DNA from 2 places in the Novacetimonas sp. GS1 genome. Region 2 is predicted to be linked to the other one. Evidence: riboswitches for the same ligand, from Rfam matches in the RefSeq annotation. Region 2 holds a riboswitch; the other holds the start of a gene.
What was found. A riboswitch is a leader RNA that binds a small molecule or an ion and turns the genes downstream of it on or off. The one in region 2 is predicted to bind cobalamin.
Positions count from the first base shown of each region.

Region 1: another riboswitch for cobalamin. It lies ahead of FYB92_RS04195 (CbtA family protein); the one in region 2 lies ahead of FYB92_RS10605 (carbohydrate porin).

Region 1 is NZ_VSZP01000001.1:931,230-937,047, forward strand. It holds gene FYB92_RS04185 (lytic transglycosylase domain-containing protein) at 1-1,053, shown strand, start outside; gene FYB92_RS04190 (peroxiredoxin) at 1,096-1,686, shown strand; adenosylcobalamin (AdoCbl) riboswitch at 2,443-2,619, shown strand; gene FYB92_RS04195 (CbtA family protein) at 2,665-3,399, shown strand; gene FYB92_RS04200 (extracellular solute-binding protein) at 3,763-5,034, opposite strand; gene FYB92_RS04205 (1-acyl-sn-glycerol-3-phosphate acyltransferase) at 5,518-5,818, shown strand, end outside.
Region 2 is NZ_VSZP01000001.1:2,391,167-2,396,984, forward strand. It holds gene FYB92_RS10600 (TonB-dependent receptor domain-containing protein) at 1-675, opposite strand, end outside; cobalamin riboswitch at 796-1,015, opposite strand; gene FYB92_RS10605 (carbohydrate porin) at 1,255-2,874, opposite strand; cobalamin riboswitch at 3,032-3,261, opposite strand; gene FYB92_RS10610 (acyltransferase) at 3,971-5,056, shown strand; gene FYB92_RS10615 (hypothetical protein) at 5,230-5,451, opposite strand; gene FYB92_RS10620 (ABC-F family ATP-binding cassette domain-containing protein) at 5,685-5,818, opposite strand, start outside.

The DNA of each region.
Region 1 (5,818 bases), 1.5 Mb from region 2:
CGGTGGCTTTCGCTGGCGCTGCTGGTGGCGCTGGCGGCCTGCGCGGGTAAACCGCACGAGGCCGCGATGTCGGATGCGCAGATGATGCAGGAAGCCGACGCCTATCGCGCCCGCGCGCGCCAGAACTATACCCCGCCCGGTCCGCCAGAAGATCCGTGGGGGCCGTATATTACCGAGGCGGCGCAGCGTTTCGATGTGCCCGAACTGTGGATACGTGCGGTGATGCAGCGTGAATCCGGCGGGCAGCTTTTCCATAATGGGCAGTTCGTGACGTCGCAGCCCGGTGCAATGGGGCTGATGCAGCTCATGCCCCCCACCTATGACGAGATGCGCCGGCGTTACAACCTTGGGCCGGATGCCTATGAACCGCATGACAACATCATCGCCGGCACTTCGTACCTGCGCCAGATGTATGACATCTATGGCTCGCCGGGGTTCCTTGCGGCCTATAACAGCGGGCCGGGGCGTCTGGATGATTTCCTTGACCGCAGCCATACGCTGCCGCGTGAAACACGCGAATATGTGGCCTTTATCGGCCCGCGCATCGCCGGTGTGTCGCCGGTCAACCGTTCACAGGCCGACCTGATGATCGAGGCCAGGGCACAGGCCCGCGCGCAGGCCCGCGCGCAGGGTAGCACCCGGCATGGGCGTGGCGGGCGGCAGGTGATCGGCGCGGACCAGCCATTGCAGGTGGCCGAGGCCCCGTCGGCTGAAAGTGCGGCCGTCCGTGCGGCATGGAGCGCGCGCGCCAGAGCAGGGCAGTTGCCGATGTCGGCGGTGGGCGCGCATCCCACCATCGTCATGGATGCCGCCAACTGGGCGGTGCAGGTCGGGGCCTATGGATCGCGCGGACAGGCGTTGCAGGCATTGCAGCATGCCCGCGCCAACGCCGCGCTGCATGGCGCGCGTGAACAGGTTGATTCGGTCACGGCGGGGCGGGGACGTGTCTATCGCGCCCGCCTGCTGGGCCTGTCGCATGCCAGCGCGTTGCAGGCGTGCCAGAAACTGGGCAGTCATGCCTGTCAGGTCATGGGACCGATTTCCGGGTCATGAGGGCACGACGCATGACGCACGATGCATGACGGGATGAAGTGAATGAAATATTTCTACAGGCGTCCGCGATGGTCGTGGACGGGTATTATCGTGCCACTGGTGGGGGTTTTGTCCTTTGCCGGGATTGTCGCATGGTCCACCGCGCGCGCCGCCCTGCCCGCGGGCAGCAATGCGCCGATGTTCGTCGCCCCCGCCGCGCAGGCAGGCAAGGAGTTCAGCTTTCATCTGGCCGATGCGCTGCGTAACGGGCCGGTGGTGGTATATTTCTACCCCGCCGCCTTTACGCGTGGCTGCACCATAGAGGCACATGAATTCGCGGATGCGATGGACAGTTACCACGCACTTGGCGCCAGCGTGATCGGCGTGTCGATGGATGATCTCAAGACGCTGGACCGTTTTTCCGTCAGCGAATGCCATGGCCGTTTCCCCGTCGCATCCGACCCGTCGGGGTCGATTGCGCGGCTGTATGATTCACGCATGCCGGTGGTCCATTACGCCAGCCGCACGTCCTATGTCATCGCCCCCGATGGCAAGATCATCTTTACCTACAGCGCGCTTTCGCCTGACGAACATGTCCGTCGCACACTCGAGGCGATCAGGGCATGGCGCGCGGGACATGCCCCGGCCCCCTGAATACAGGAGATCGTTTGAAACGTCAGGACCAGCAACCGATTGAAACGGCAATGGTTTTTTTGAAGTTTTTTACGGCCCCGTGTAAAGGCGCTGCCTTTTTACAAACAGGCAGCGCCCGGACATTTCGATCATTCCCGAGCAGGCTGTTTGTAAAATCTGTCCCCATATACCACTGGGATCCTGAAAGTTCTTGGTAAAGATTTTCCGAGATGTCCTGAAAATCGTCGTATTTTCAAAATGTTAAAGTAACGTCTGGAATTTCCCCTTCCATTATCAAGGGGATGTTTTCAAACAGTTCCAGTAGATTCATGAATAGAAGAGTGTTTGAAAACAAAGCATTGATGAAAAAGAAAAGTTTTTGGGTGCCGCCTTTTGATCGAAATAAGGCGGCGTCTTCTGAAGCTTTTTGGAAAAAGCTTCACAAAAAACTTTTATAATTTCAGTATGTTATCAAGAATGACTTTTCAAACAGCTTCTAAGAATCCTGCGGCGTTTTTTCCGTAAACGCGGCATGGCGTGATGTGCGGGCGCGGAGGGTGCGCCTGTTCACGCGCCTGCCTGTCACCTGATCGGCGGGTCATCCCGGATGGCTGTTCGGGATGTGTTGCCCAGAATGCGTTGCCCAAGATGCATTGTTCCGAATGCGCTGTCCTGAATGCAGGCTTTGGGATGCCCTGTTGGGGATGTTCCGTTGGGGATGCGCTGTGCAGGGCGCGACGGGGCGGCTTTGCCCCGCATTGACTTGTGCGGTGCGCCCTGCGATGAAAACGGGCCTTTCATGCAAAGGAAGCCGGTGAAAATCCGGTGCGGTCGCGCCACTGTAATGCGGGCATGCATGGCATCATGTCGATGCGCGCACCCTGCCAAGCCAGATACTTTGCATGATATCCTTTCTTCCATCCATCGGGGACGCGATTTCCCCGCAGGAGTCATGAATATGCATATTCCCTTCCTTTTCCCTTTGCCGGTGCGGGCCTGATGGCCGGGCGTGTCCTGCTGCGCGGTATGCTTGCGGGGATTCTCGCGGCGTTCCTCGCCTTTGGCTTCGCGCGGATTGTCGGCGAACCCCAGGTCGATCGCGCCATCGCGTTCGAGGCCGCGCATGATGCGGCCGAAGGTGAACCGCCAGAAGAAGAACTGGTCAGCCGCAAGGTGCAGTCCTCCATCGGGTTGCTGACGGCGTCCGTCATGTATGGCGCGGCGTATGGGGGGGTATTCGCGCTGGCGTTTGCGGTGGCGTTTGGCCGTGTGGGACAGGTATCGCCACGGATGCTGGCGCTGTTGCTGGCGGTGGCGGGGTTCGTGGCGGTCGTGCTGGTGCCCGACCTGAAATATCCCGCCAACCCGCCCGCCGTGGGGAACCCCGAAACAATCGGGCAACGCACCGCGACCTATTTTGAAATGGTCGTCTTCTCGCTCTGTGCGATGATCCTGTCGGTGCTGGCGGGACGGGCGCTGCTGGCGCGTCTGGGGGCATGGTCCGCATGGCTGTGTGGCTGTGCGCTGTTTGTCGTGCTGGTGACGGTGCTGCAACTGGCGCTGCCCACGATCAACGAGGTCCCGGCAGATTTCCCCGCCGCCCTGCTGTGGCATTTCCGCGAGGCCGCCCTTGGCATGCAGGTCGTGTTGTGGGGGGCGCTGGGCCTTGTGTTCGGCCTGCTGGTGGACCGTATGCCCGAACTGCACGGCCACCATGGGGTCGTGCGCGGCTGAGGCGACCGGACAGGTTGCCGGGGATGTTGCTGGCGTCGCATTTTTGGAAAATGCGACGCCTTTTTTACGAGAGCGTTTGAAAACAACTCATTGATGAAAAAGAAAAGTTTTTGGGTGCCGCCTTTCGATCGAAGTAAGGCGGCGTCTTCTGAAGCTTTTTGGAAAAAGCTTCACCAAAAACTTTTATAATTTCAGTATGTTATCAAGACTGACTTTTTGAACAGCCTCTATATAGGGTATCAGGGCCATCCTGCCTGAGGGCTGCGGACGATCATCGTGGGGGAGGGGATCTGCCGCCCGTCATGATCTGTCCGTCATGATCTGTCCACCATGATCCACCTGCCATGATCCGTGCGTCTGGTCTTACGGGGCCTGCATCACGCTGGTCCACAGGGCCTGCAACCTGTGGCGCATGTCGGGTGACAGCTGCGGCAGCATGCGTGTCGCCGCGATCTGTGCCGGCTGGTCTTCCCAATGCAGGGCATTTTTGATCGCGGGGTCGAGCGGCGTGCGCATGTCCGCCGGCATCCCCCAGTAACATGAGGAGGTGGCAAGGTGCGCCTGTGCCTGCGGCGTGCGCAGGTATTTTGCAAACCGCAGCGCCATGTCCTTGCGTTGGGAGGATGAAAGCACCGCCACCGCCTGCTGCCATCGCAACGCGCCCTGCCGGGGAATGAGATAGGTCAGGGTCGGGTGCGCCGACAGCACCGGCGTCGCCGCCTGCTGCGCAGGGATAGAAGCCGCGGCCGCGGCAGGAACAGGCGCGGCGTCTGCCTGCGCGGGGGGATGCGCGCCGGGCGGCAGGGGCGGGGCATCGGCATCATCGCCATCGCTGTTGGCGCCCTGTACGGCAGCGGCGGCGGGCTGTCCCTTCTGCACCGCGCCGTCATGGCCGATGCCTGCCGTGGTCCATGCGCCGCCCCCCACGACGATATCCACCTGCCCATCGGCCAGCGCCTGCTGTGTCGTGGCCATGTCGCCCACGATGGCGGCATTCGCCCTGAGGGCGACAAGCTTTGCCTGCAATGCGGGGATGTCTTCCGCGCCAAGCTGCGCGGGGTCCTTCCCCAGCGCCAGCGCGACGTAGGAGATCACAGGCAGGTAGGAATCATAGATCGCGATGCGGCCCTGATACTCTGGCTTCCAGATTTCGTTGATATCGGACAATGCCTGTGCCGATACCTTCGCCTGATCGAAGGCAAGGGCGAAATACCCGAATTTTTCCGGCACGGCATACAGGTGCCCGTCGAACGATCCCGCCTGTGGGTCGGCCACGGCGGCGGGAATGCCGGTGGTGGGGAAATCCGCCGCATCCAGTGGCATCAGCATGCCGTTGCGCGCCATGGGCATTAACTCTGCCTCGTCCGTGGCGACAAGGTCCCAGTCACCGGGCTGCGCCTGCTGGATGACCGACATTACGGATTCGACCGCGACGGTGTCGATGTCGCGGAAATGTACCTGCACGGCGTTTGCCTGTTCAAACGGGCGCAGCAGTTCCGGGTCCTCGTGGTCGCAGCTTGTCAGGATGTTAAGCACATCATCGCGCGCCCGGGCCGTATGGCAGGCAAGGGGCGTGGTGGCAAGCAGAACAGCCGTGGCGGCGGATAACAGGCCGTAACCGGACCATCCGGACATCAGGGGCACTCCTTGGGCTGGTTGGGGGCGCAGGGCACGCAGGGTAAAGGGCACGCAGGGCAAAGGGCATACAGGGCAAGAGGGGAGTACGAGAGGCCCCGCGGCATGGCAGGGCGTGCCAAAGAGGGTGTGGGGCCGCGATGCGTGATCGCGTAACCGTGTCATTCATACCTGATAATGCCAGCCTGATAATGCGGGATATGGAGGATGTGACAAAAAAATATTTTACGGAACCATCGCCGCCTGCCCTTCTCGTTGCGCCCTGCTCTTATCGTTACGCAAAGTATCATCCCCGTCCCATGGCCCCCGGTCGGGGGTGGGTGTACTTGACGCGCCGGGAGGTGGGGGCTACGTCCGACGAAGGGCCGGACGATACAAGGCCGGCGCGCACCCGCACTGCGGTGCAGGCCGCGCGGGTCGGTCCTGCCACAGTGATCGCGACGCCAGTCGGCGCGGTCTGTCCCACCGATCTATGGATAGGGCATGATTGCCGATTTCATTAAGCGCCGCATCCTGCGACGTCGCGATACCTCCACCACACCCACGCCCCAGCCGCACCCCACGCGGGAGCGTCGTGCCCTTGCGCCCGTGACGTCGCGCGATGTCGCGGATATCGCGGCGCTGCGCATCCATCCGCAGGGGCCATGGCGTGAACGCGCACGCACCGCGCGCGGGATCGGTCGCCTTGCCGCCATTACGGTGTGGGTGCCGCTGTCGGTCGGGTTCGAGGCGGTGTTGCTGCTGGTGCCCGGCACGGCGAAAATCCGCTGGACGCGCTTTGTCT
Region 2 (5,818 bases):
GGAAAGTTCAACATTGTAATGAAAACGCCCCTTGCTGCCGCGCGCGCCAAAAGTCTGGTTGAAAGTACCGTATCCGCCCCCTTCGACACGGACGAATGGTCTGAATCGTCCTTCCCCCTGCGCCGTGGTGATGTCGATCACGCCCGCCATGGCATCCGCACCGTAAAGGCCGCTTTGCGGACCACGCAGGATTTCGATGCGCCCCATACCATCAGTCACGAACTGCCCCGCATCAAACGCGCCTGATGCCGAACTGCCATCATTGATATCCATGCCATCAAGACGGACCTTGACCTCATTCGCATTATTGCCCCGCATGAAAATAGAGGACGCCCCCCCAGGGCCACCCGTCTGTACCACATTCAGGCCCGGCTGGCGCGTCAGGATATCCGTCAGGCTGCGTCGCTGCTGTGTCTGGATCTGTTTTTCGGTGATGATGGTCATGCTGGTGCCGATATCATCAACGGCAGTCGGCCGCCGCGCGGCACTGACACTGATAAGTTCTGGAATCCCGTCCCCTCCGGGTGAAATGACAACCCGGGATTTCTTATCCTGCACGACATAACCGGTTGCTGGCGGTTTTACCTGCCCGCCCAGATCATCAGCATACGCGATGCCGCCCCGTATTGTAACGAACATGGTCGAGGCAATCAGAAGATTACGAAAAAATATCATAGAATCCAGGTCTCGCGGTCACATCATCGTTGCCACGAGAGCGTGCTGCCACCCCAGGTTTCGATCCGTGCGAAACCCCGTAACACCACACCGCCAGGACGCCCCGCCCAACAGTTCCCGGTCGCAACCACTAAGGACGGCAGGTCTCCTGGCTTGCGGCTTGGCATCATGCATAACCTTCCCGAAAACCGTGGTTTTCAGTGGCCCGGACCGTTACATCCGGTAATGCAAAGACATACCGCTTACAGTTGCGGGGACAGCCGAAGCATTGGATGGTAATTCCGCACTTCGTTCCCTTTTAATCCCTCCGGCAGAAGGAACCGTCGCACCTGTTCTGATCTGATGAACAATGCTTGTCAAGCAGGATTCAATTTTGTGATACCCTGTCACGATCATTATCATTTTGGATTATATTTCCCGGCATTCAGGATATCCCCTGAACACGACGCAGTCGCACGACATGGCAAGAAACATCCTGTCGTGACATGGACTTAAAAAAGACCATGCCGCTTGAGGCATGCCACGCACCTGATTCTTAATTTCCTATAATCTTCATATATAAGCATCTATCATCATAAATCAGAATGTAATGCTGCCATGCAGGCCGAAAATGGCCTCGTTACCAACATGACGGTTATAGGAGACACCATAATCACGCACCCCGCCCGAAGGATGCCATACATATTGAAAATCCGGCTGCATAACCAGCCAGGGAGTTACCTGCGCCTGATAGGTCAGTTCGAGATGATTTTCATTCCCTTGCACCGGGCTGTAAGTACCAGTCTGTGCCACATTGCGGTCGAACTGACGCTCCCCCGAACTGGCGCGGCCAATCCCCCAGCCCAGCCCGAGTGTGTCATTGGCACGGCCACGGAATGGGGCCTTCAGGTTGAAGCCTGCATCCATTGCAAAGCTGATCAGGTTACGATCGCCACCATTGCCCGTGGCACGCACAAACACCCCGACCGACCGGGCCGAGGTCAGTGACGGACGCCAGATCATCTGGTCAATGATGCCGTAGACCATCCAGTCCCCGCGGTCCCAGCGCGGAATCCCGGTGCTGTCATCAGCGCCACCAAGAGGCTTGCCCATGTTGTTATAGCGATAATCGGGGAATTTTGCGGTATCATAATACCCACCCAACTTGTACACACCCGGCAAGCCCGGATCCTTGGTTACATTCGACATATCAGCCGGCTGTGGGTTCAGTGCGTATTGCAATTCAGTAATCAGCAGGGCGCCTGTGCCCATGTTGAACTGTGTCCCGCTGCCATCATTAGTGACCTGATTTGTCGGATCCGCGCCGTTACCGCCATTCTGTATGGCAAAGGAATTGGTACGGTTACCTGGCGGATTATCATCGGCAGCCGCGAACATGAAGGTGAACTTCTCGCTTGGCCGGTAACGGACGCGAACGGCAGGCGAGGATAGTGGCCATGACGGACCACCGCCATACAGGTTGACCGAAGGCGCCATCGGCCAGCCAAAGTTTGAATTCAGGTAAAGAGATGCATAATCACTGATCAGGAATTCAGTATCAAGATCCTGCTGACCGATCTTTACATCCAGTTTCCCATTCAAAAAGGATTGCTGGTACCATAATTCAAACAGGCGGGTGGAGCGATCAGCCTCGAAGCCACTGATGGGATTGAAATTGGCAAGATGATCCTGCGAGATTGAACGCCCGCGTGTCTGCAACGCACTGACATTGAACAATCCGCCCTTCAGGCCAAACAGCTTTTCAGTATCAATGCTTAACGTCGGCATGGTCACACCGTCATAGGCCGGACCGGTGCCCGAACCTGATGCACCATCATTGGACGACGGCGTGCCGCCTGTGCCATTGCCCCAGACTTCATCAACCTCCTGAATATCAAAAGTGACACCATGCCTGTACAACCATGATCGTGCCCCCCACATATCGCCCAGCAGATTGCCGCTGGTGTCGAGCCTGTCATCCCCGGCAGCCTTTTCCTGCGCATCAGCCTGCGCGCGTTGTGAATCACGCACGGTCGCGGGGTCAATCTGTTCCACCAATGGTGTGGAATTGCCCAGCCGGGCGCGGTCTTCCTCAATCTGGGTCTGGGGGGCCTGAGCATAGGCATGTGAATATGCGGCAACGCTGCTTGCCAGAGTGCAATTGACAAAAAATGCACGGACCCTGCGCCGCGAAACGCAGGGGGAGCGGAAATAGATCATGAAAAGGAGCCTGTCAGGTGGCAGTGTTGGTAAAAAAAGCAACAATTCCAGATGCCGCCAGCCCCCGACCGGGAAACCGACCTGCACATCGCCATGACACGGCATTACAGAAGAAAATACATGAGACCTTGACCCGCCTCCGGCTCAGCCCGCCCGGCGACAATCTGAACTCAACGGCAGGTCTCCTGACTTACGGGTCATCACGTCACATCCGCCTTCCCAACCGAAGTCAGTGGCTGCCACCAGATGGTAGCATGGTTGTAACATTCGCCGCCTACAGTTGCGGGGACAGTTGCTGACTGAACCCCCGGGGCGACTTCCCCAGCCGGAGTTGCACAGCATTCCCTTTTCACCCGTTCGCACGGGACCGTTGACTTGATAACCCGCTTTATAAAATTCTCTACCTTCAAAAAGCAAGGCTGCATATGCATTTCTTTTATGTCCCTTGCATACAGCCCACAAAACATATGACAAACCACCAAAACGTTGCCCTTGTAAAAAACATGGTGACAGGCATGCAGGTAAACCGCTTCGATGACCATGGTGATGATGATCCCCACGGACACAGCCTGCGGTACGGAGCCTTTGTCCCAAGACACCTTTTCATGCCATGGGCTTCAGTAACACTGATGCTCTGCCCCCCCCCTGCCGCTCAAACTCGCGCCCGTGGAATATCCGGCGGCACATAGCGTCAACACCATACGCGTCAGACCTTCTGACATAATCCGGATGGGCGCAGGAAATGCACTCAAGCACCCAACAAACAGATCGCTGATCAATGCATCATTTTGGATGACATCACTTGAAAAAATACTCAAAACCCAAATTAATTCACTGAAAATATTTATAAAATTATCCTTATTGCACTTCGTTAGCAGACGGACACTGCCAGACACTCCCCTGCTCTTTCCCATTCATCATTGCCATGGCTATTCGATCCCGCGCAGGTTGTATCGACGCCTGGCGGGCTCTGGCCCTACGATCAGCATGGCGGATGCGATCACGCGGGGGTAAGCTGTAATAAGCTTGAATTTCGTTAAAAAATCGAAATATATTGCCGCCTTATGACCTGACGATAAAATGTCAAAGGACTCTCATGTCTCAATCCGATGCCGAGGCGATAACAGAAGTCGAACACCGCAAGCATTTTGTTGCTCTCGACGGCCTTCGCGGTTTGGCAGCCATTTCCGTCGTCATCTTCCACTTTATGGAAATGGCTATCCTGGACTATACAAAGAATTTTATTGGACATGGCTTCCTGGCTGTTGATTTTTTCTTCTGCCTGTCAGGATTTGTCATGGGCTACGCTTATGATGACAGGATACGAACTCTTGGTTTCATACGTTTTGTTCGCCATCGCCTGATCCGGCTTCATCCCATGGTTGTGTTCGGTGCGATTCTTGGCCTTCTGGCTTTTCTGTTTGATCCTTTCATGCCGGTGCCTGCTTCTTATGGTGTCGGGCGCATCGCCATGCTTTTTTTAACAACACTTCTGGTTGTGCCCTATCCCACGATGGTAGAACGCACGCACAATCTCTTTGGCCTCAATGCACCAGAATGGTCTTTGTTCTGGGAATATATCGCCAGTATCGTATATGCGCTTGTTTTGTGGCGTGTCGCCCGGCCTGCACTTGGCGTTCTTCTCTGCATCGCAGCTCTGTGGCTGGGCATTTGTGGCTATCGTGATGGATGGATTTATAACGGATGGGATACAAATGGCTTCTGGACTGGTGCCGCGCGTGTCAGCTTTTCATTCCTGGCAGGTCTTTTCATTTATCGTTACCACCTCATATGGAAAAATAACCTACATTTCTATGCCATCGGTGCATTGCTTGTGCTGACGTTTGTAATGCCTTTCTTCTCGCATGAATGGCTTGCAGAAGAATTGGTCGTTTTTGTATTTTATCCATTACTCATCATGATGGGTGCGGGAATACATGTGTCCGGCGTTACGGAGAAGTTGTGTTCTTTTCTTGGCCGCTTATCTTATCCACTGTACATGACGCATTATGTCGCCTTATGGATTTTCATGAATTTTTACCAGCATCATACCATTGGTTACGGCATGACCGCATTCATTATCGGGCTGAGCGTGACATCTCTGACAATATTTGCATATGGTGTGATGCGATTTGTTGATGAACCCTTGCGACGTCGGTTACGGCATATGGAAAAATCATGACAACTATGCCGTGTTTCACCATACTCACCGCGTTACCTGTCCCCGCCAAAGCCGTTAATTACGATTTATCCTCTGCGCCCCGAAACATCTGACACATGCTGCATACCCAGTGAGGACAGCATGATATCGCTATTGCGATCTGTCACGTAATTCCCGACACCTTAGTTTAATTGTCAGGATGGATGTCCAGTTGCGATCCAAAGAATCAGGCTCGGCAAAAAGAAATAGGATATCACCCCCACCAGCAGCCATGGCATCAGGTACGACATATCGGTATGCAGTACGAAACTGCAAAACAGGTTGCCCAGGCCAAGCATGGCAATCACGCAGAAACACACCCCCGCATTCACCAGAAGCGTACGATCATGATTGATCTCCCGAAGTTTCTGTAGCAATGCCCCACTCCATCTCTTTATATATCCTGATCCCACGGTTTTCAGTGGGTCAGGCACTGGTAATCCATACCCTATCGGTCATGCAGGACTATCATCGCCCTTTTCCCATCGTAAGGGAAAACCCGATTTTATCTGTGCATACCCGTCCTGCTTACCCATGGCTGTCGCACACCATCGCCTGTCGCAACCGGCCGGCTGACAAACCTGACAGCCCGCCGATCATGACGCCGCCATCATTCATGCAGGCCCGGTGCTTCACGACCGGTTCGGGCAACATATTCCGTGTAACCCCCGTCATAACGATGAAGGCCTTCTGGTGTAAGTTCCAGGACACGGTTGGAAAGTGCTGCCAGAAAATGACGGTCAT